One region of the Cellulomonas sp. P5_C5 genome, then DNA from elsewhere that is predicted to be linked to it. Evidence: predicted binding sites of a transcription regulator. Region 1 holds the regulator's gene; each other region holds the start of a gene.

Region 1 (5,278 bases):
CAGCATGGCGACCGACCTGGTCACCACCTCGGCGGTGAGCGGCGTCCCGCCGGCCGCCATCTCGACCAGCTCGTCGACCAGGCGCGAGACCAGGGCCACGTCACCGACCGGGCCGGCCAGGGTGACCTCGTTGCCGCGGACGTGGATGTCGACGCCGGTGAACCCCGACTCGATGGTGCGCAGGACCTCGTCCCGGAGGCCGAGCAGCTCGACCATCGAGACCTCGGAGGGGACGCTGATCCGGTGCTCGACGCGCGCGGGTGCGGCGGAGGTACGCGCTGCGGAAGTGGACTCGACCATGTGCTCGGCGTGCGCCGTGCGCTCCTTAGCTCGATCTGGAGTGCGAAGAACGTCCTCAGTCTACGAGGCGGCTCCCACAGCATTCCGCCGACGGGCCGATCAGGCCCACCGACCGAGTCTCTCGGCCAGCATCGCGAGAGCGACGGGCCCCGCGGTCGACGTCCGAAGCACGTGCGGGCCGAGCCGGACGGCGCGGGCACCGGCCTCCACCAGACGGCCCAGCTCGCCCTCGCCGATCCCGCCCTCGGGCCCCACGACCACCAGGCACTCCCCCGCCACCGGCAGCGCGGTCGAGGCGAGGGGCTCGCTCGCCTCCTCGTGCAGCACGAGAACGGCGCCCCCGGCGGCCAGGACCGCGCGGACCCGGTCGACCAGCCCTCGGGCGTCCAGCGCGACCTCGACCGCGGGCACGCGCGCCCGGCGCGACTGCTTGGCGGCCGCCCGGACGGTCCCCAGCCAGCGGGCCCGGCTCTTCGCCGCCCGCTCGCCGCGCCACACGACGATCGAGCGCTCCGCCTGCCACGGCACCACGACGTCGACGCCGACCTCGGTGGCCGCCTCGATCGCCATCTCGTCGCGGTCGCCCTTGGCGAGCGCCTGCACGAGCACCAGCGCGACGGCGGGGTCCGGCTCGACCACCCGCTGCTGCACGTGCACGAGCACGCCCTCGGCCGTCACCGCGCCGACGACCCCGAGCAGACGCACCCCCGCACCGTCGACGACGTCGACACGTTCCCCGGGACCGCGCCGCTGCACCACGCCCGCGTGCCGGCCCTCGGTGCCGTCGAGGAGGTACGTGGCGCCATCAGCGACACCGTCGAGCGTGCCGGGCTCGGCGAGGAAGACGGGCGCGCTCATGCTTCTGTGGACACCGTCGCCACGGTCACGCTCAGCGACCCGAGAGCTTGTCGCGCAGCTTGGAGAACACGCCCGGGCTGGACGCGGACAGCCGCGCCTCCGGACGCTCCTCGCCGCGCAGCGCGGCCAGCCGGCGCAGCAGCTCCGCCTGCTCGTCGTCCATCGCCGTCGGGACGTGGACCTCGACGTGGACGTGCAGGTCGCCGCGCCCGGTGGCGTGCAGGTGACCGACGCCGAGTCCCTTGAGCGACACGATCTGCGACGGCTGCGTGCCGGGTCGCAGGTCGACCTCGCGCGGACCGTCGAGCGTGTCGAGCATGAGCACCGTGCCGAGGGCAGCGGCCGTCATGGGCACCTCGAGCGTGGCGTGCAGGTCGTCGCCGCGGCGCACGAACGTGTCGTTCTTGCGCTCACGGACCTCGAGGTAGACGTCGCCGGACGGTCCGCCGGCGGGCCCGACCTCGCCCTGGCCGGTGAGCTTGATCCGGGTCCCCGTGTCGACGCCCGCGGGCACGTCGACGCTCAGGGTTCGGCGCGAGCGCACGCGACCCTCACCGGAGCACTCGGTGCACGGCTCGGGGATGACCGTGCCGAACCCGTGGCACGCGGCGCAGGGCTGCGTGGTCATGACCTGTCCCAGGAACGACCGGGCGACGCGCTGCACCGAGCCGCGCCCGCCACACACCTCGCAGGAGCGCGGCGAGGTGCCCGGGCGGCAGCACGAGCCGCTGCACGTCGGGCAGACGACGGCCGTGTCCACGGGGACGTCCTTGTGCACGCCGAACGTGACGTCCGCGAGGTCGAGGTCGAGCCGCACGAGGGCATCCTGCCCGCGTCGCGCCCGCGGGATCGGCCCGCGCTGCGCAGCGGCGCCGGTCGCGGCACCGAAGAACGTCTCGAAGATGTCCTGGAAGCCGAACCCGCCACCCATGCCGCCGCCCGGGGACGACGGGTCGCCGCCCAGGTCGTACGCGCGACGCTTCTCGGGGTTGCCGAGCACGTCGTAGGCGCGGGACACGTCCTTGAACGTGTCCTCCGAGCCCGCGTCCGCCCCCGCCACGTCGGGGTGGTGCTCGCGGGCGAGCTTGCGGTACGCCTTCTTGATCTGCTCGGGGCTCGCGTCGCGCGGCACGCCCAGGATCTCGTAGTAGTCGGTCACGGGAGGTTCTGCTCGCTTCCAGCGGTGGGTTCGTGTGGTGCTGTGCGGGGGCGGGTCATTGGGCGAGGATGCGCGTCAGGTACCGGGCCACCGCGCGGACCGCCGACATGGTGCCGGGGTAGTCCATGCGCAGCGGGCCGATCGAGCCGATGCGGGCCACCGACCCGCCGCCCTCGTCGCCGTAGCCGGTGGTCACGAAGCTCGTCTCGACGAGCCCGTCGTGCTGCGTCTCGCGGCCGATCCGGACCGCGACGGCGGCATGGTCCTCGGCCATCTCCGAGAAGAGGCGCAGGAGCACGACCTGCTCCTCCAGCGCCTCGAGGACGGGCCCGATGGACCGCACGTCCGAGCTGCCCACGCGCGCGAGGTTCGCGGTGCCCGCGAGCACGACCCGCTCCTCGCTCTCCTGCGCCAGGGTCTCCTCGACGACGGCCACCACGGCGTTGACCAGGTGCTGGTCGGCCGGTGCGAAACCCTCGGCCAGCTCGCCGAGCGCCACGGGCAGCTCGGAGAGGCGTCGACCGGCGGCGCTCACGTTGAGCCGGGTGCGCAGGCGGCCGACGACGGACTCGTCGAGGTCGGTGCCGAGCTCGAGGGTCCGCTGCTCGACCCGCCCGGTGTCCGTGATGAGCACCACGAGCAGGTGCCGCAGGCCGATCGGCACCAGCTCCACGTGCCGCAGCGCCGACCGGCGCAGCGACGGGTACTGCACCACAGCGACCTGCTGGGTCAGCTGGGCGATGAGGCGGACCGCGCGGTCCACGACGTCGTCGAGGTCCTGCGCGGTCTCCAGGAACGTGCCGATGGCGCGCCGTTCGGGGCTCGACAGCGGCTTGACGGTCGAGAGCTGGTCCACGAACAGCCGGTAGCCCTTGTCCGTCGGCACGCGACCCGCCGAGGTGTGCGGCTGCGCGATGTAGCCACCCTCCTCGAGCGCCGCCATGTCGTTGCGGATGGTCGCGGGCGAGACGCCCAGCGCGTGCCGCTCGACGAGGGCCCTCGACCCGACGGGCTCCTTGGTGGCGACGTAGTCCTCGACGATCGCGCGCAGCACGTCCAGCCGCCGGTCCTCGCTCATGTCGCCTCCTCCGCCGTCGTCGGGCCGTCGCGGCGGGGTAGCACTCCCCGCACAGGAGTGCCAATGCTACGCCGCAGCCGCGACACTCACGGGGCGGCAGCCGGTCCGTGCACGGTACGGCCCCTAGGCTGCCCGGGTGAACGACGACCGCTACGGCTCGGACGTGCTCGGGGGCTCCGCCTCGACGCACCACCGACCCACCCGCACCAGCCGCCCGCAGCCCGCCGAGACCGGCCTCGTCGTCGAGGAGGTGACCACCGGCTGGGTGGGTGCCGTCGTCCGGGTCGAGAAGTCGGGCGGCCAGCACGTCGTCGTCCTCGAGGACCGGCGTGGCAAGACCCGCACCTTCCCGCTCGGCCGCGGCTTCTGGGTCGACGGCGAGCCCGTGGCCCTGACCGCGCCCGTGCGCGCACCCGCACCGGCCCGCCCGACGCGCACCGCCTCCGGGTCGGTCGCGGTGCACGACGCCCGCGCGCGGGTGGCCCGCGGCAGCCGGATCTGGGTCGAGGGCAAGCACGACGCCGAGCTCGTCGAGAAGGTCTGGGGTGACGACCTGCGGCTCGAGGGCGTCGTCGTGGAGCTGCTCGACGGCGTCGACAACCTGCAGGACGCCCTGCGTGACTTCGCGCCCGGTCCTGGGCGACGCGTCGGCGTCCTGGTGGACCACCTCGTCACCGGCTCCAAGGAGAGCCGGATCGCCGCCGAGGCGGTCCGTGGGACGCCCGCCGGGTCGGTGCTCGTGCTCGGCCACCCGTACGTCGACGTGTGGCAGGCCGTCCGCCCCGAGCGCGTCGGGCTCGACGCCTGGCCGGTCATCGAGCGCGGCACCGAGTGGAAGCGCGGGATCCTGCGCGAGCTCGGCTGGCCCGCCGACGAGCAGGCGGACGTCGCCCGCGCGTGGCAGCGGATCCTGCGCTCGGTGCGCAGCTACGCCGACCTCGAGCCCAGCCTGCTGGGCCGTGTCGAGGAGCTCATCGACTTCGTCACCGCATGACGGTGCCCGGCCGCCCTCGGGACGACCGGGCACCGATCACGCGCGAGGTCAGGCGGCGATCGGGTCCCCGAGCAGCCGCTTGAAGAGGAACGCGGTCGCCAGGAGCACGACCGGCACGGCCACGAAGAGACCGATGCCGCAGAGGATCGCGCCGGCGAAGTAGATCACCAGGCTCAGCAGGTAGAACAGGACGGTCGTCGACAGGTTCCGGGTGACGAGCGCGTAGCTGGCCTTCAGTGCGTCCACCGGCTGGAGGTGCTTGTCGATGACGAACCAGAACACGAAGATCAGCAGGAAGTTCACGACCAGCGAGGCGAGCGGCCCGATGATCGGGAAGATGCCCAGCACCGCGTTGATCAGCGCGAGGATCAGGGCGGTCAGGATCACCGGTCCGGGCTCGACGAACTTGAAGAAGTCGCCGAAGCTCAGCTGTCGCCCCTCGGTCACGTCCAGGGCAGCGCGGATGAACGCCGCCTGGATGAGGTAGCCGACGATCGCGGCGACGGCGGAGAAGACGAACCAGCCGAACGAGAACCCGATCTGCAGGCCCGGCGCGACGCCGTCGCCGTTGCCCGTGCTGAGCAGCGCCCCGAAGCCGCCGAAGATGGCGCCCACGATCGAGAGCACCACCGCCGCGATGACGAACCAGACCAGCGCCGCGCCGATGAACAGCCCACCGGACTGCGTGAACTTCTTCCAGCCGTACGAGAAGGACTCCCCGACCGGCGACGCCTGGACGGGCGGACCGTAGCCGCCTGCCGGCGGCGGGTAGGCGCCCGGAGGGGCCTGGCCGTAGGCGGGCGGCGGCGGGTAGCCGCCCGGCGCCGGCTGACCGTACGGCGAGGACCCGGCGGGCGGCTGGCCGTACTGCGGGGAAGCAGGCGGCTGG
Region 2 (9,339 bases), on a different contig from region 1:
TCGACTGGTGCAGCCCGCCGATGAGCTGGTGCGCGACGGCGGACAGCGGGCCGCGGTACGGCACCTGGCCCTCGATGCCCTCGGGGACGATCTTCTCGTCGGAGGACACGTCGGCCTGGAAGTACCGGTCCTTGGAGTAGGAGATCCGGCCGCGGGACGCCATCGCGCCGAGCGAGCCCATCCCGCGGTAGTGCTTGAACTGCTTGCCGTTGACGAACACGAGCTCGCCCGGCGACTCGTCGCAGCCGGCCAGCAGCGAGCCGAGCATCACGGTGTCGGCGCCGGCGACCAGGGCCTTGGCGATGTCCCCGGAGTACTGGAGCCCACCGTCGCCGATGACCGGGACCCCGGCGGGCTTGCAGGCGCGGGCGGCGTCGTAGATGGCGGTCACCTGCGGGACGCCGACGCCGGCGACGACGCGCGTGGTGCAGATGGAGCCGGGCCCGACGCCCACCTTGACGGCGTCGACGCCCGCGTCGACCAGCGCCTGCGCGCCGGGGGTCGTCGCGACGTTGCCGCCGATGACCTGGACGTGGCGGGTCGACGGGTCGGACTTGAGCTTGCGGACCATGTCGAGCATGAGGCGCGCGTGCCCGTTCGCGGTGTCGACGACGAGCGCGTCGACGCCGGCCTCGACGAGCGCGGACGCCCGCTCCCAGGCGTCCCCGAAGAAGCCGATCGCGGCGCCGACGACGAGCCGCCCCTCGCCGTCCTTGGTCGCGTCCGGGTACTGCTCCGACTTCACGAAGTCCTTGACGGTGATGAGCCCGCGCAGGATCCCGGCCTCGTCGACGAGCGGCAGCTTCTCGATCTTGTGCTTGGCCAGCAGGGCCGCGGCGTCGTCGCGCGCGATGCCGACGGGCGCGGTCACCAGCGGCATCGGCGTCATGATGTCCCGGACGCGACGCGTCTCGAAGTCACCCGGGGGCACGAAGCGCAGGTCGCGGTTGGTGATGATGCCGAGCAGCAGCCCGCTCTCCGCGATCACCGGCAGGCCGGACACGCGGTAGATGCCGCACAGGTGGTCCAGCTCGGCGAGCGTCGCGTCGGGCGACACCGTCACGGGGTCGGTGATCATGCCGGACTCGGAGCGCTTCACCAGGTCGACCTGGTGGGCCTGGTCCTCGATGGACAGGTTCCGGTGCAGGATCCCGATGCCGCCCTGGCGCGCCATGGCGATGGCCATGCGCGACTCGGTGACGGTGTCCATCGCGGCGGACAGCAGCGGGACACGCACGGTGATCTCGCGCGTCAGGCGCGAGGACGTGTCCACCTCGCTGGGGATGACGTCGGTCTCCCCCGGCAGGAGGAGCACGTCGTCGTAGGTGAGCCCGATGCGGGCGAACGGGTCGGCAGGCGAGTGCTCCGTCATCCGGCAAGGATACTCGGACACCCGGGTGCTCAGGCCCTGCGTGCTGAGGTCCGGCCTACTGGATCAGGCCGCGCCGCAGACCGATCGCGACCGCCTGGGCGCGGTCGTTGGCACCGAGCTTGCGGAAGAGCCGGCGCGCGTGCGTCTTGACCGTGTCCTCGGACAGGTAGAGCTCGGCACCGATCTGGGCGTTCGACCGGCCGTGGCTCATCCCCGTGAGGACCTCGATCTCGCGCTTGGTGAGCGGGACCCCCGGGATCGCGCCCGTGGTCGGCACGCCCACCGGGGCGCCGTTCGCGTCGGGGGCGAGGACGGCGGGGTTGCCGTTCGACGGGGTGCGCAGGTCGCTGGCCCGGAAGCTGCCCTGGCTGGGCACGTCCACCGACGGTCGCGACGGGGGCTGCGCGGGCAGCACGGGGCTGGCCAGCACGTGGGCGGCGACCGCGGAGAGCTCGGCGCGGCCGACGTCGGGCGCGAGGAAGCCACGCGCCCCGAGGGCGAGCGCCCGGTCGAGCGCCACGGTGTCGTCCGGCAGCGCGAGCAGCACGATGGCCGCCGACGGTGCCACGGCGCGGAGCCGTCGGATCGCCTCGATCGCGCCCGGCGCCCCGAGGTGCGCGTCCAGCAGCACGACCGTCGGCGGCATCCGCCGCGCGAGGCTCAGCAGCTCGTCGACCGTGGACGCCGCTCGCACCGGACCGAGCGCGGGCACGCCGATGGAGGTCACGACGAGCCGCTCTCGAACGACCGCCGAGCCGTGACAGACCACGACTCCCGCCATGTTGTTTCCCCTCTCGGGCCCCGTGCGGGCCACCTGAGTCCTATCGGCCGAGGATCACGCTGAAGTTAGCCGGAGAGGCGAACCGCACCCGCGACGGGCGGGGCTTCGTCCGCCTGTGCGCCACCTGAGCGGAATGTCTCCCCCGCTGGGCGGCGATCTCACCCGTCCACGCTCGCAGTCGCGACGGCGAGGACCTCGTGCAGGAGCCCGGTGAACGTCCGGGCCCGGTGGACCGAGCGCCCGAGCGGGACCGCGCCGGCAGCCCGGTCGYGAACCATCACGAACTGCGGGAGGTCCGGCTGCTCGCTCGCCAGCCGGTCCACCACCTCCAGGTCGGCGTCGACGCGCTCCCCGACGGTGACGACGGCCCGCGCCCGGGTCATCGCGGTGAGCTCGACCGCGTGGTGCGGCCCCACCGGGCCTCCGACGATGCGGGCGTCGACACCCTGCGCCGCCAGCGCCCCGGCCAGGACGTGCGCGACGAGCGGCCGGGCCTCGCGCGCGGCGACCAGGACCAGGACGACGGGCCGACGTCCGGCGCCAGGCGGGACGGGGCGGTCCCGGAGCGCGGCGAGCACCCCGGCGTGGACGGCGAAGGTCGCGTCGACCCCGGGCAGGTCGACGACCGTGCGCCGGGCGAGGGCGGCGAGGACCGGCTCGACCAGGCTCGTCCACCACAGGACGACGTCCGGGCGCCCCTCGAGGGTGAGCAGCCGGGCGCACCGCACGACGTCGCCCGCGAGCGCCGCGTCCACCACGGCGGTCGGCGTCGTGGGCGCCGCGTCCTCGGTGGCGGTGTCCGGTCCCGCGACCACATCGGTGGCGAGCGCGATCCGTGCGGACTCGGCCGGCGCGACGCCGTCGAGCGTGAGCCGGCGCATGATCAGCAGCCGCTCCACGTCGGTGGCCGAGTAGCGGCGGTGCGCGCCCGCGGAGTGCTCGGACGGCCCGAGGCCGTACCTGCGGTCCCAGGTGCGCAGGGTCGCGGGGGCGACACCGAGGCGACGGGCGACTGCGGCGACGGCGAGCGCGGGCGTCGGCGTCGCCGCCGGTTCGTCGTCGTCGCGCGTCACCATGGCGCGATTCTGCCAGGCCGACGCGATTCAGCCCGATCTAAGCGTGTCGCCTGCGACACGCCGACCTGCGACGACATCGGCAATCGCGCCATCACACGAATGTGTGACACACCCTTGAACAACTTCTGGCGCGGTTGTAACGTCCTCCCCAACGCGTCACCCCCGGTGGACATCACCGGACACCCGTGTTCACAACTTTTCGGAGCACCCGCTACGGCGGCACCGCACCAGAGCGACTCAGGAGGAACACACATGGCCGAGATCTCGCGCCTTCCCGGACCGGTGATGGACCTGTGGGAGTGGCAGTTCGACGGAGCCTGCCGCGACGAGGACCAGGACCTGTTCTTCCACCCCGAGGGCGAGCGCGGGTCTGCCCGCCGCCGTCGCGCCGAGGCCGCCAAGGCGATCTGCGCGACCTGCCCGGTGATCAAGGAGTGCCTCAACCAGTCGCTGGCCGTCCGCGAGCCGTACGGCGTCTGGGGCGGCCTCTCCGAGGACGAGCGCGCCGCCGTCCTCCAGGAGCGTGGCCGCGCCGCTCGCATCAGCTGACCGCACGCACGACCAGAGCCCCCTCCCCGTCGGCACGACCGGGGAGGGGGCTCTGGCGTGTCCGGTGCACCCCAGGACGCCGGAAGGCCCCCACGGCGCTGCCGTGGGGGCCTTCCGAGCGAGCGGGGCGCGGGCGCCCCTCAGCTCACTTGACGACGATCGCGAGGATGTCGCGGGCCGAGAGGATGAGGTACTCCTCGCCCGAGTACTTGACCTCGGTGCCGCCGTACTTCGAGTAGATGACCTTGTCGCCGACGGCGACGTCGAGCGGGATCCGGTTGCCGTTGTCGTCGACACGACCGGGTCCGACCGCCAGGACCTCGCCCTCCTGGGGCTTCTCCTTGGCGCTGTCCGGGATGACGAGACCGGAAGCGGTCGTCGTCTCTGCCTCGAGCGTCTTGACGACGATCCGGTCCTCGAGGGGCTTGATGGAGACCGACACAGCGGACCTCCCCTTCGCATGTGAGTAGTTCTCTGAGGTTCGTGCGCGCTGTCGGACCACGTCGTCGCGGGTGCCGCGGTCCGGAGCGCAGCTGGCACACTCACCGGGAGAGTGCCAGCCATCACTCTAGGAACCGGTTAGCACTCGGTCAAGGCGAGTGCCAACGGGCGGTTCTGGACAGCCCCTGCGTGCGAGGATCGCGGCATGGACCGCGACGGCATCGCCCAGCTGCTCAGCCCCGCAGGCTGGGCCCTGCTGTCGGCGCTGCCGCCCTACGACGAGAGCCGCACGCTCGCCCTGTCCGAGCGCATGCGCGACGAGGGCATCGACCCGGCCCTGGTGGCCGCCGCGCTGACGCAGTCGCGGCTGCGCGCGAAGGCCGCCGGGAAGTTCGGGACGTTCGCTGACGGCATGCTCTTCACGGCCGCCGGGCTCGAGCAGGCCACCCGGCTCAGCGTCGCGGCGCACCACGCGCGCCGGTACCGCGACGCAGGCAGCACCCGGGTCGCGGACCTCACCAGCGGGATCGGGGCGGACGCGATGGCCTTCGCCGGCATCGGCCTGCGGGTGCTCGCGACCGACGTCGACGAGGCGACGGCGGCGATCGCGACCGTGAACCTGCGACACTTCCCCGACGCCGAGGTCCGGCACGGCGACGGGCTCGCGCTCGACCTGGCGGCGGAGGGCATCGACGGCGTCTACGCGGACCCTGCGCGCCGGACGTCGTCGGGGAGCCGCGTGTTCGACCCCGCCGCGTACGAGCCGGCGCTCGACGCGGTGCTCGCGGTCCGCGACCGGGTGCCCGCCCTCGGCCTCAAGCTCGGTCCCGGCATCCCGCACACGGCGCTGCCCGCCGACGCGCAGGCGCAGTGGGTCTCGGTGGACGGCGACGTCGTCGAGGTCGGCCTGTGGTTCGGCCCGCTGGCGCCGGAGGGGCCGGGCCGCTCGGCGCTCGTGCTGCGCGACGGCGAGGCGCACGTCGTGCAGCAGACGTCGGAGGAGCGGCCGCCGACGGGCGCGCTGGGCGGCTACCTGTACGAGCCGGACGGGGCGGTCATCCGCGCCGGCCTGGTGGGCGAGACCGCCGCGCAGGTGCACGGCCGGCTGCTGGACGCCACGATCGCCTACGTGACCTCGGACTCGTTGACCGACGTGCCCACGGCGACCGCCTACCGGGTGCTCGACGTCATGCCGTTCGGCCTGAAGCGGCTCCGCACCTACCTGCGAGGACGCGACGTGGGCAAGCTGACCATCAAGAAGCGCGGCACGGCCGTCGTCCCGGAGCAGCTGCGACGCCAGCTCGACCTGCGGGGCAGCGCCACGGGGACGATCATCCTGACGCGCGTGGCGGGCAGCCAGCAGGTGCTCGTGGTGGAGCCGGTCTGATGGCCGCGCCGGTCACGGTCCCCTTCGGGCACTCGGAGCGGTCGACCGTGGGCATCGAGTGGGAGGTCGCCCTCGTCGACGCCGACTCCGGGGACCTGCGGCAGGCCGCCGAGGCGATCCTCGCGGCCGTCCGGCCCGCCGGCGGCGGCGAGCACCCCCTGATCACCCAGGAGCTGCTGCTCAACACCGTGGAGATCCGGTCGGGCAAGTGCCGCACGATCAGCGAGGCGACGGCCGACCTGCAGCGGGCCCTCGACGAGGTGGAGGCGGCGGCGACCCCGCTGCGCATCCAGCTCATGGGCGGCGCGACGCACCCGTTCGCCCACTGGGCGCAGCAGAAGGTCACCGACAAGCAGCGCTACGCCACGCTCATCGACCGGACGCAGTGGTGGGGCCGGCAGATGCTGATCTACGGCGTGCACGTGCACGTCGGCGTCGAGGACCGCGCCAAGGTGCTCCCGCTGTCCCGGGCGATGCTCACGGTGTTCGCGCACATCCAGTCGCTGTCCGCGTCGTCGCCGTTCTGGGGCGGCAAGGACACCGGCTACGCCTCGAACCGCGCGCTGCTCTTCCAGCAGCTGCCGACCGCCGGCCTGCCGTTCGCGTTCGAGGACTGGTCCCAGCTGGAGCAGTACGTCGGCGACATGATGCACACCGGGGTCATCGACCAGTTCGACGAGGTCCGCTGGGACGTCCGGCCGTCGCCGCGGTTCGGGACGCTCGAGATGCGGATCGCCGACGGCGCCTCGAACCTGCTCGAGGTGGGTGCGATCTCCGCCCTGACGCACTGCTTCGTCGAGCACTTCTCCTCGATGCTCGACCGCGGCGAGACCCTGCCGACGCTGCCGCCGTGGTTCGCGCAGGAGAACAAGTGGCGCTCCGCGCGGTACGGCATGGACGCGATCATCATCACCAACGCGGCCGGCGACGAGGAGCTGGTGACGGACGCGGTCGGTCGCTGGCTGGTCGAGCTGGCGCCCGTCGCCGAGCGGCTGGGCTGCGCGGCCGAGCTCGAGCAGGTGCGGGTCATCCTGCGCCGCGGCGCCTCGTACCAGCGGCAGCGGGCGGTCGCCCGGCGCCACGCGGGCGAGCTGGACGCCGTCGTGCGGTCCCTCGTCGCCGAGCTCACGGCCGGACGACCCCTCTAGACCCCCGTCGGAACCCGTGTGAGTTTGGCCTGGCCCGCTACTTGTTTATGCCTACTAGCGGGCATAGCCTGAACGCATGGACGAGCCCCGCGACCCGCAGCTCCTCAAGGGAGTGCTCCCGATGCTCGTGCTCGCGCTGCTCACGGAGCGCGAGTCGTACGGGTACGAGCTGGTCACGCGCCTGCACGAGGGCGGCCTCGACGACCTGAGCGCCGGGACCCTCTACCCCGTCCTCAACCGCCTCGAGCGCGACGGGCAGATCTCGTCGCGCCTCGTCGCCTCCAGCGCGGGACCGGCCCGCAAGTACTACCTGCCCACCGACACGGGTGCGGAGCAGCTGTGGAGCACCGCACGCGCGTGGCGGCAGCTCGCCGTCACCGTCGACCACCTGCTCGCCCGCGCCACCCCGAAGGAGTCCTCATGAGCCTGCACGACACCCTCGTCCGCGAGCGCTACCTGCTGCGCTTCAGCTGGGCCATGCAGGACTACCCGAAGTACAAGCCGGTCGTGCGCGAGCTGCGCACCGAGCTGACCGCGACCGCCGCCGAGGTCGGCATGCGCAAGGCCGTCGCGGACCTGGGGCATCCTCGGGTGCTGGCGGACGGCTACCTGAGCGAGCTCGGCCGACCGGTCCCGCGGTGGACCACCGGCGCGGTCTGGGGAGCGCTCGCCGTCGGCGCGGTCGCCTACCTCGCGATGGCGTACGCGATGGGGACCCTCGACACGATCGAGCAGATGGGAGGCGGCACGCTCGAGCGCGTCTTCCTCGGCGCGACCACGACGTTCATCGCCGAAGGCCGGACGCTCGCCGTCGAGTCCACCTTCACGTGGCAGGTGCTCGCGTTCTACGCCCTCGTCTTCACGGTGCCGTTCCTGCTGGGCGCCCGGGTGTGGCGCAGCTGGACGAAGACACCCACCGGGCAGGCGGTCGCTGCCTGAGCGTCAGACCAGGACCTGCGTCAGCGGCATCGACGAGTCGACGGGCAGGTCCAGCGACGACGGAGGCAGCCCGCGCCGGAGGACCGCCGCCCCGAGCGCCGCGATCATCGCGCCGTTGTCCGTGCAGTACCGGATGGGCGGGATGCGCAGCGTGATGCCGGCCTCGGCGCACCGCTTCGCGGCCATGTCCCGCAGCTGCGAGTTCGCGGAGAATCCGCCGCCCACGACGAGGGTGTCCACCCCGTGCACCCGGCACGCCGCGATCGTCTTCGCGGTCAGCACGTCGGCCACCGCCTCGGCGAACGAGGCCGCGACGTCCGGCAGCGGCACCTCCTCGCCGGAGTCCTGCCGCGCCTCGACCCAGCGCGCGACGGCGGTCTTGAGCCCGGAGAACGAGAAGTCGGCGGCGTGCGCGGCCTGGTCCTTCGCGGCGGTCAGGCCGCGCGGGAAGCGGATCGCGGCGGGGTTGCCCTCGCGCGCCAGGCGGTCGATGTGCGGCCCGCCGGGGTACGGCAGGCCCAGGAGCCGACCGACCTTGTCGAACGCCTCCCCCGCGGCGTCGTCGAGCGTCGAGCCGAGCTCGGTGACGTGCACGGTGTCGTCGAGGAGCAGCAGCGACGAGTGGCCGCCGGAGACGACGAGCGCCATGACCCGCTCGGGGAACGCGCCGTCGACCAGCTCGTCGACGACCGCGTGCCCGATGACGTGGTTGACGCCGTACAGCGGCTTGTCCAGCGCGAGCGCGAGGGCCTTGGCGGCGGACGCCCCGACGGTCAGCGGTCCGACGAGCCCCGGACCGGCCGTGACCGCGATGGCGTCGACCGCACCGAGGGAGACGTCGGCCGTGGCCAGCGCCCGCTCGATCGTCGGCACCATGGCCTCGAGGTGGGCGCGCGACGCGATCTCCGGGATGATCCCGCCGAACCGCGCGTGCTCGTCGACCGAGCTGGCCACGGCGTCGACCAGCAGGTCGTAGCCGCGCACCAGGGCGACGCCGGTCTCGTCGCACGAGGTCTCGATCCCGAGGACGAGGGGGTCTGCCATGCGCACCAGGATAGGTGCGTCGCGAGGTGTGACGACCGCCACCCCGGTGCCCGGAACAACTCAGAGTGATTGATGCTTCAACCACACATGACCACTGACACCACTGTCCTCGACGGCCTCGACTTCGGGGTGCCCACACTCGCAGTCGCCGACGACGTCGCGGACCTGCTGTTCCGCGAGGCGCGCACCGCCGCCGCGTTCACGTCCGACGAGGTCAGCGACGAGCAGATCACCGCGGTCTACGACCTGGTCAAGTGGGGCCCGACCGCCCTCAACACCATCCCGCTGCGCCTCCTGGTCGTCCGCACGCCCGAGGCCCGTCAGCGGCTCGCCGCGCGCATGAGCGAGGGCAACCGCGAGCGCGTCCTGGCCGCCCCCGTCTCGCTGGTCCTGGCGGCCGACACCGGCTTCCACACGCACATCCCGACGCTCGCGCCGCACATGGCCGCGCTCGCCGACGCGCTCGAGGGCCAGCCCGAGCAGCGCGAGACGATGGCGCGCACCAACGCGCTCATCCAGGCCGGCTACCTGATCGTCGGCCTGCGCGCCGCCGGCCTGGCGGCGGGCCCGATGGGCGGCATGGACGCCGACGCCATCGACCA
Region 3 (7,725 bases), on a different contig from region 1:
GACGAGGGCGGGCAGGACGAGGATCGCCAGGATGGTGACGACGGGGTCCCGGAACGGCTCCCACCAGGCGGGCACCGTGCCGTCGCCGTAGAGCAGCATGAAGTCGGGAACCCCGCCGGGGCCGGCGTCGGACAGCTTGAGGTGCATCGCCATGAGGTAGCCGCCGAGGCCGAAGAACACGCCCTGGCCGAGCACGAGCATCCCGCCGCGCCCCCAGGCCAGGCCGATGCCGACCGCGACCATGGCGAGGCAGCAGAACTTGGCCAGCAGGTTGAGCCGGAAGTCCGACAGGAGCGCGGGGGCGACCCCGAAGAGCAGTGCGGCGGCGATCGCGAGGCCGCCCCAGAGGCGGACCCGCCGACTCGTCAAGAGGCCGCTCATGCGAGGCTCCGCGTGCGCACCGAGACGAGGCCCTGAGGTCTGACCTGCAGGAACGCGACGATGACGACAAACAGCAGGACCTTGGCGATGCTGGCCGTCGTCGAGTACTCGAAGCCCGCCTGGAGCAGCCCGAGCGCGAACGCCGCGATCACCGCGCCCTTGAGCTGCCCGATGCCGCCGACGACCACGACGAGGAACGCGTCGACGATGTAGTTGGTGCCCAGCGTCGGACCGACCGACCCGAGCAGGGTGAGCGCGACGCCCGCGACCCCGGCCACGCCGGAGCCGACGAAGAACGTCAGCCGGTCGGTGGCGCGCGTCGAGATGCCCGACGTCTCGGCCAGGTCCCGGTTCTGCACGGTGGCCCGGATGCGCCGGCCGAGCGGGCTGAGCTTGAGCACGAGGGACAGCGCCAGCACGCACAGCAGCGCGAGCGCGAGGATGAACAGCCGCGTCTTGGGGATCCCGACGCCGAGGATGTCGACCGCGCCGGACAGCCAGGCGGGTGCGCGGACGTCCACGTTGGGGGCGCCGAACACGTCGCGCGCCAGCTGCTGGAGCACGAGGGCGACGCCGAACGTGACCAGGAGCGTGTCCAGCGGCCGCTTGTACATCCGGGAGATGAGCGTGACCTCCAGGAGCAGCCCGAGCAGGCCGCCGACGAGGAACCCGATGACCAGCGAGACCAGCAGGGAGACGCCCGCGTCGGCAATCACGCCCTGCACCACGAACGCGGTGTACGCGCCCGCCATCATGAACTCGCCGTGCGCCATGTTGATGACGCCCATCTGACCGAACGTCAGCGCCAGGCCGAGCGCCGCGAGCAGCAGCACCGACCCCAGGCTGAGGCCCGCGAAGAGCTGTGAGACGAGGGCGTCCATCCGACCCGTCCTTCCTGTGGAGATGGGGGTGACCCGGCGCCCGTGGAGGGGCGCCGGGTCACCTGGAGGTCAGGACAGGCCCTCGGCCCAGTCGTAGCCCTCGAGGAACGGGTCCGGCTCGATGGGACCGTCCGACGACCACTCGGTGTAGATGAGACCGTCGGGGCCGATCTTCCCGATGAGTGCGGTCTTCGCGATGTGGTGGTTGTCGCCGTTCACGGTGACGGTGCCCTCGGGCGCCTCGAACGTGGTGCCGTCGGCCGCCTCCTGGACCGCCGCGACGTCGAACGACTCGGCCTTCTCGACCATCAGCTTCCACAGGTACAGCGACGTGTACGCGGCCTCCATCGGGTCCGACGTCACGCGGTCGTCGCCGAACTTGGCCTTGAACGCCTCGACGAACGTGGTGTTCTCGGGGCTGTCGACCGTCTGGTAGTAGTTCCAGGCGGTGAGCTGGCCGACGATGTTGTCGATGCCGATGCCACCGACCTCTTCCTCGGCGATGGACACCGAGACGACCGGGAGCGTGTCGGCGGCCAGGCCGACGTTCTTGTACTCCTTGAAGAACGCGACGTTCGAGTCACCGTTGAGGGTGTTGAACACCGCGTCCGCGCCGGAGCCCTTGAGCTTGTTCACGATGGTCGCGAAGTCGGTGTGGCCCAGCGGGGCGTACTCCTCGCCGACGATCTCCACGTCGTTGGCGCCGGCCCAGGCGACGATCTCCTTGTTGGCCGTGCGCGGGAAGACGTAGTCGGAGCCGACCAGGAAGATCTTCGACTTGCCCTGCTCCTTGAGGTAGTCCATGCCGGGCAGGATCTGCTGGTTGGTCGTCGCGCCCGTGTAGAAGATGTTCGGCGACGCCTCCAGGCCCTCGTACTGGACCGGGTAGAACAGCAGGGAGTCCTTGGCCTCGAACACGGGGAGCATGGCCTTGCGCGACGAGGACGTCCAGCCGCCGAACACCGCGGCGACGCAGTCGGACGAGATGAGCTTCTCGGCCTTCTCCGCGAAGACCGTCGGCTCGGAGGCGCCGTCCTCGGCGACGATCTCGAGCTGCTTGCCGAGGACCCCGCCGTCGGCGTTGATCTCCTCGGCGGCCAGGTCGAGGGAGTCCCGGACGGTCTGCTCGGAGATGGCCATCGTGCCGGACAGGGAGTTGAGGAACCCGATCTTGACGGTGTCGCCGGAGGTGTCGACGCAGGACGTCGACGACGCGGTGCCGCCGGCCTCGGGATCGTCGGACGTGCGGGCGCCACAGCCCGCCACCCCGAGGGCGACGGCCAGGGCAGCCGCCGGGAGGGCGAGTGCGCGCGTGCTGAATCTGGTCAACGGAGAGGCCTTTCGCTGAAGAGGAGCTCGGGGGCAGTTCCGGACTCGGGCTGGGGCAGCTCACGACACCGCGCTGTGTCCCGCGCTGTATACATCCCTGTGCCCATGGGTGATGAACCTAGGGACGGGGTGTTTCGGGCAGGGACCGGCCCGCGTAAACGGTCTGTTTCGGGTCGGGCTCAGTTCCGTCACAAGTCGAGTCACAGCGCCGGATACTCTCGACAGATGCCGCTGCACCGTCCGCTGGACCAGTCGTCGAAGCTCAAGAACGTGCTCTACGAGATCCGCGGGTCCGCCCTGGACGAGGTCGTCCGCCTCGAGGCCGAGGGCCACACGATCCTGCGGCTGAACACCGGCAACCCCGCCGCGTTCGGGTTCGAGGCCCCCCACCAGATCGTGCGCGACGTCATCGCGGCCATCCCCCACGCGCACGGGTACACCGACTCGCGCGGCATCCTGTCCGCCCGTCGCGCCGTCGTCACCCGGTACGAGACCGAGCCCGGCTTCCCCGAGATCGACGTCGACGACGTCTACCTGGGCAACGGCGTCTCCGAGCTGATCACGATGGTCATGCAGGCACTCCTCGACGAGGGCGACGAGGTGCTCATCCCGTCGCCGGACTACCCGCTGTGGACCGCCATGACGTCCCTGTCCGACGGCGTCCCCGTGCACTACCGCTGCGACGAGACCGCCAGCTGGGAGCCCGACCTGGAGAACATCCGGTCGCTGGTGACCCCTCGGACCAAGGCGATCGTCGTCATCAACCCGAACAACCCGACCGGCGCGGTCTACTCACGCACCGTCCTGGAGGGGATCGCCGCGATCGCCCGCGAGCACAGCCTCCTGGTGCTCTCCGACGAGATCTACGACCGCATCCTGTTCGACGGCGCCGAGCACATCCCCATGGCGTCCGTCGCGCCGGACCTGCTGTGCCTCACGTTCAACGGCCTGTCCAAGACGTACCGCGTGGCCGGCTACCGCTCCGGCTGGATGGTCGTCACCGGCCCCCGCGAGCACGCGACCGGGTTCCTCGAGGGCATCACCCTGCTGGCGTCCACGCGCCTGTGCCCCAACGTCCCCGCCCAGCACGCCGTCCAGGCCGCCCTCGGCGGGATCCAGAGCATCGAGGCCCTGATCGCCCCCGGCGGCCGGCTGCACGAGCAGCGCGACGTCGCCTACCGCGGCCTGACCTCGATCCCCGGCGTCGACTGCGTCCGGCCCGACGGCGCCCTCTACCTGTTCCCGCGCCTCGACCCGGAGGTGCACGAGATCCGCGACGACGCGCGCCTCGTCTACGACCTGCTCGTCAGCGAGCACATCCTGCTGGTCCAGGGCACCGGCTTCCACTGGCCCACCCCGGACCACCTGCGCATCGTCACGCTCCCGGAGGCCCGCGTCCTGGCCGAGGCGATCGAGCGCATGGGCAACTTCCTGTCCAGCTACCGCCAGTAGCTCCATCGCCCGCCGCCGAGAACGTCATTTCTCCGCGAGAACGGCAGTTCAAAGTGCCGTTCTCGCGGGGAAGTGACGTTTTCGGCGCTGCGGTGTTGGGAGGGGGGTGGGGGAGGTTGAGGGTGGAGAGTGGCGCCTGATGCGGGGTCTGCCGGGACGGCGAACGGGCCGGTCACCCGAAGGTGACCGGCCCGCTCAGTAGCTGCTCAGCGCATCAGCTGCGGATCAGAACCCGCCGCCGAAGTCCTCGCCGCCGCCACCGGCCGGCGCGGGGTTGCGCTCCGGCTTGTCGGCCACGACGGCCTCGGTGGTGAGGAAGAGCGCGGCGATGGACGCCGCGTTCTGCAGCGCGGAACGCGTGACCTTCACCGGGTCGTTGACGCCCGCGGCGAGCAGGTCCTCGTACGTGTTGGTCGCGGCGTTGAGGCCGTGACCCACGGGGAGGTTGCGCACCTTCTCGACGACGACGCCACCCTCGAGACCGGCGTTGATCGCGATCTGCTTGAGCGGGGCCTCGATCGCGAGCTTCACGATCTGCGCACCGGTCGCCTCGTCGCCCTCGAGCTTGAGGCCCTCGAACGCCGTCTTGCCGGCCTGGATGAGCGCCACGCCACCACCGGCGACGATGCCCTCCTCGACGGCCGCCTTCGCGTTGCGAACGGCGTCCTCGATGCGGTGCTTGCGCTCCTTGAGCTCGACCTCGGTGGCCGCGCCCGCCTTGATGACGGCGACGCCACCGGCGAGCTTGGCAAGGCGCTCCTGGAGCTTCTCGCGGTCGTAGTCCGAGTCGGAGTTGTCGATCTCGGCGCGGATCTGCGAGACGCGGCCCTGGATCTGGGCGGCGTCGCCGGAGCCCTCGACGATGGTGGTCTCGTCCTTGGTGACGACGATCTTGCGCGCCGTACCGAGGACCTCGAGGCCCACCGTGTCGAGCTTGAGACCGACGGTCTCGGAGACGACCTGGCCACCGGTGAGGATGGCCATGTCCTGCAGCATCGCCTTGCGGCGGTCGCCGAAGCCGGGAGCCTTGACGGCGACCGACTTGAACAGGCCACGGATCTTGTTGACGACGAGCGTGGCCAGGGCCTCGCCCTCGACGTCCTCGGCGACGATGAACAGCGGCTTGCCGGCCTGGATGACCTTCTCCAGGAGGGGCAGCAGGTCCTTGACGTTCGAGATCTTCGACTCGACGAGCAGGACGTACGCGTCCTCGAGGACGGCCTCCTGACGCTCCGGGTCGGTCACGAAGTACGCCGACAGGAAGCCCTTGTCGAAGCGCATGCCCTCGGTGAGCTCGAGCTCGAGGCCCAGCGCGCTGGACTCCTCGACGGTGATGACGCCTTCCTTGCCGACCTTGTCGAGCGCCTCGGCGATCAGGTCGCCGATCGCCTGGTCGCCGGCGGAGATGGCGGCCGTGGCGGCGATCTCCTCCTTGGTCTCGACGTCCTTCGCCTGCGCGAGCAGGGCAGCGGTGACGGCCTCGACGGCCTTCTCGATGCCCTTCTTCAGCGCGATCGGGTTGGCGCCGGCCGCGACGTTGCGCAGGCCCTCGCGCACGAGCGCCTGGGCGAGCACGGTGGCGGTGGTGGTGCCGTCGCCAGCGACGTCGTCCGTCTTCTTGGCGACCTCCTTGACGAGCTCCGCACCGATCTTCTCGAAGGGGTCCTCGAGGTCGATCTCCTTGGCGARGGASACGCCGTCSTTGGTGATCGTGGGGGCGCCCCACTTCTTGTCCAGGACGACGTTGCGGCCCTTCGGGCCGAGGGTGACCTTGACGGTGTCGGCGAGGATGTTGAGTCCCCGCTCGATGCCGCGGCGGGCCTCCTCGTTGAAGGCAATGATCTTGGCCATGGGGCTGTGATCCTTCACTGGGTTCGGGTCGGCCGAGGGTGCCCGCGACGGACGAGCACGTCACCCGCGGTCTTGTCCCGCGTGCGACGGCCCTCACCGGACGGCCGTGGTGGTTCTGTCACTCTCCACCGGAGAGTGCTAAGTCCAATGGTTAGCACTCGACCCCCGAGAGTGCAAGCAGCGTTCGCCCAGAGCGCGTCCTGACGGGCCCTTCCCGAGCGTGATCCTCGGCACCCGCGTCCGGCCCGTGCGCGTCGCGACTATCGTGCGCGTGTGCACGATCACGACGAGGACGTCGAGAACCGCGGCAGCCACGCCGCGGTTCCGGTCGTGCACGCGCACCGCCCCCGCCACGCCCGCCGCAGCCGCCGTGCGGGCGCCCTCGCCGCCACCGCGCTCGTCGCCGCCGGGACGGTCCTGCTCGTGACGACCGCACCCACCGGGGCGCTCGCCACCGACGCGACCGCCGAGCCGGTCGTGGTCGACGCGCCGCCGGCCCCCGTCTACGCGACCATCCCGCTGTACCTGGAGGGCCTCACCACGATGCCCGGCGGCCGGCGCGTCCCGCTCGCGGTCGGCACCGACGCGACGTTCCTGGCCGGCACCCACGTCGTCGACCCCGCGGCGTCGACCCTCGCGCGCGTCGTCGCGGGGCCGACGACCGGCGAGCGCGGCGCGACCGTGCGGGCGGCCGCCTKCGTCGCGAGCAAGCAGCGGGCGTGGCTCGCCGACGGCACGGTCCCGGGCGTCGGCGGACCGTACGAGGACATGGCGCGGGCCGCGCTGCTCGACCTGCACGCGCTCCAGCTCCCCGACGGCGCGGCCGTGGCGGCCTGGTCGGAGAAGTGGCGGTACGTGTGGCCGCGGGACGCGTCGTTCGTCGCCGTCGCCCTGGCGCGTACCGGGCACGTCGACGACGCGCTGGAGATCCTCGACTTCCTCGACCGCGTCCAGTCGCCCGACGGGTCGTTCCAGGCCCGGTACCTGCCCGACGGCTCCGGCCCGCCCGACGACCGGGGGGTGCAGACCGACGGCACCGGCTGGGCGCTGTGGGCCTCCGGGCTCGTGCTGGCCGAGGTCGACGACGCCGACGAGCGCGCGGACGCGGCCGAGCGGCTCCTGCCCCTGGTGCAGCGATCCGCCCGGCACGCGATCGCGCTGGTCGCGCGCGACGGTCTGCCGCCGGCGTCACCCGACTACTGGGAGGTGCCCGAGGACGCGCTGACCCTCGGCACGGTCGCCCCGCTGGTCGCCGGGCTGCAGCAGGCCGCCGTCGTCCTGGACCTCGCCGGCGACCACGCGCTGGCGCAGTCGGCGTTCGACGCCTCGATCCGCTCCAAGGTCGCCGTCATCCGCGCGTTCGGCGCCACCGGCTTCGCGCGGTACGCGAGCGGGGGCCACGCGGACGCCGCCAGCGCCTTCCTCATGCCGCCGTTCCTGACCACCGCCGTGCCGGGGGTCGAGGACTCGTGGCGGGCGTCGGCGTCGACGATGGCCCGGCCGGCGAACGGGCTCGCGCCGGGCGCCGGGTGGCGCGACGACGGGGTCTCCTGGACGCCGCAGACCTCGCTCTACGCCTGGGTGGCGGCCGAGAACGGCGACGCCGAGCTCGCCGACGGGTGGCTCGCGTTCCTCGACTCCCATCGCACCCCGTCCGGGTCGCTGCCGGAGAAGGTGCTCGCCGACGGCTCCCCCGCCGCCGTGGCGCCGCTCGGCTGGAGCGCGGCGTGCGTGCTGCTCGCGCTCGACGCGCTCGACTCCTGACGCGCCGACGGGCCGCGCACCGGGGGGTGCACGGCCCGTGCGGACCACGGGGTCAGATGCCGCGGAC

Evidence for each region. Region 1 encodes HrcA, which represses chaperone genes, less so after heat shock. Its sites were predicted from a motif close to TTNGCACTCGNNNNNNNCGAGTGCNAA; they were not measured.
Region 2: a site for HrcA is predicted at 4,358-4,384, ahead of groES (co-chaperone GroES). Genes of this name have one in related genera too.
Region 3: a site for HrcA is predicted at 6,046-6,072, ahead of groL (chaperonin GroEL). Genes of this name have one in related genera too.

Annotation. Positions count from the first base shown of each region.
Region 1 is NZ_JBFULY010000013.1:17,769-23,046, reverse strand. Features, by position in the region: gene ACXJKF_RS12610 (PhoH family protein) at 1-300, opposite strand, end outside; gene ACXJKF_RS12605 (16S rRNA (uracil(1498)-N(3))-methyltransferase) at 400-1,158, opposite strand; gene dnaJ (molecular chaperone DnaJ) at 1,190-2,317, opposite strand; gene hrcA (heat-inducible transcriptional repressor HrcA) at 2,373-3,395, opposite strand; gene ACXJKF_RS12590 (DUF3097 domain-containing protein) at 3,532-4,389, shown strand; gene ACXJKF_RS12585 (hypothetical protein) at 4,438-5,278, opposite strand, start outside.
Region 2 is NZ_JBFULY010000008.1:81,717-91,055, forward strand. Features, by position in the region: gene guaB (IMP dehydrogenase) at 1-1,372, opposite strand, end outside; gene ACXJKF_RS09295 (response regulator transcription factor) at 1,428-2,153, opposite strand; gene ACXJKF_RS09300 (MerR family transcriptional regulator) at 2,312-3,229, opposite strand; gene ACXJKF_RS09305 (WhiB family transcriptional regulator) at 3,482-3,778, shown strand; gene groES (co-chaperone GroES) at 3,924-4,220, opposite strand; gene ACXJKF_RS09315 (THUMP-like domain-containing protein) at 4,425-5,606, shown strand; gene ACXJKF_RS09320 (glutamate--cysteine ligase) at 5,606-6,754, shown strand; gene ACXJKF_RS09325 (PadR family transcriptional regulator) at 6,831-7,178, shown strand; gene ACXJKF_RS09330 (hypothetical protein) at 7,175-7,693, shown strand; gene tsaD (tRNA (adenosine(37)-N6)-threonylcarbamoyltransferase complex transferase subunit TsaD) at 7,697-8,737, opposite strand; gene ACXJKF_RS09340 (malonic semialdehyde reductase) at 8,825-9,339, shown strand, end outside.
Region 3 is NZ_JBFULY010000004.1:126,942-134,666, forward strand. Features, by position in the region: gene urtC (urea ABC transporter permease subunit UrtC) at 1-381, opposite strand, end outside; gene urtB (urea ABC transporter permease subunit UrtB) at 378-1,262, opposite strand; gene urtA (urea ABC transporter substrate-binding protein) at 1,332-2,591, opposite strand; gene ACXJKF_RS05370 (pyridoxal phosphate-dependent aminotransferase) at 2,817-4,043, shown strand; gene groL (chaperonin GroEL) at 4,269-5,894, opposite strand; gene ACXJKF_RS05380 (glycoside hydrolase family 15) at 6,168-7,658, shown strand; gene ACXJKF_RS05385 (cold-shock protein) at 7,711-7,725, opposite strand, start outside.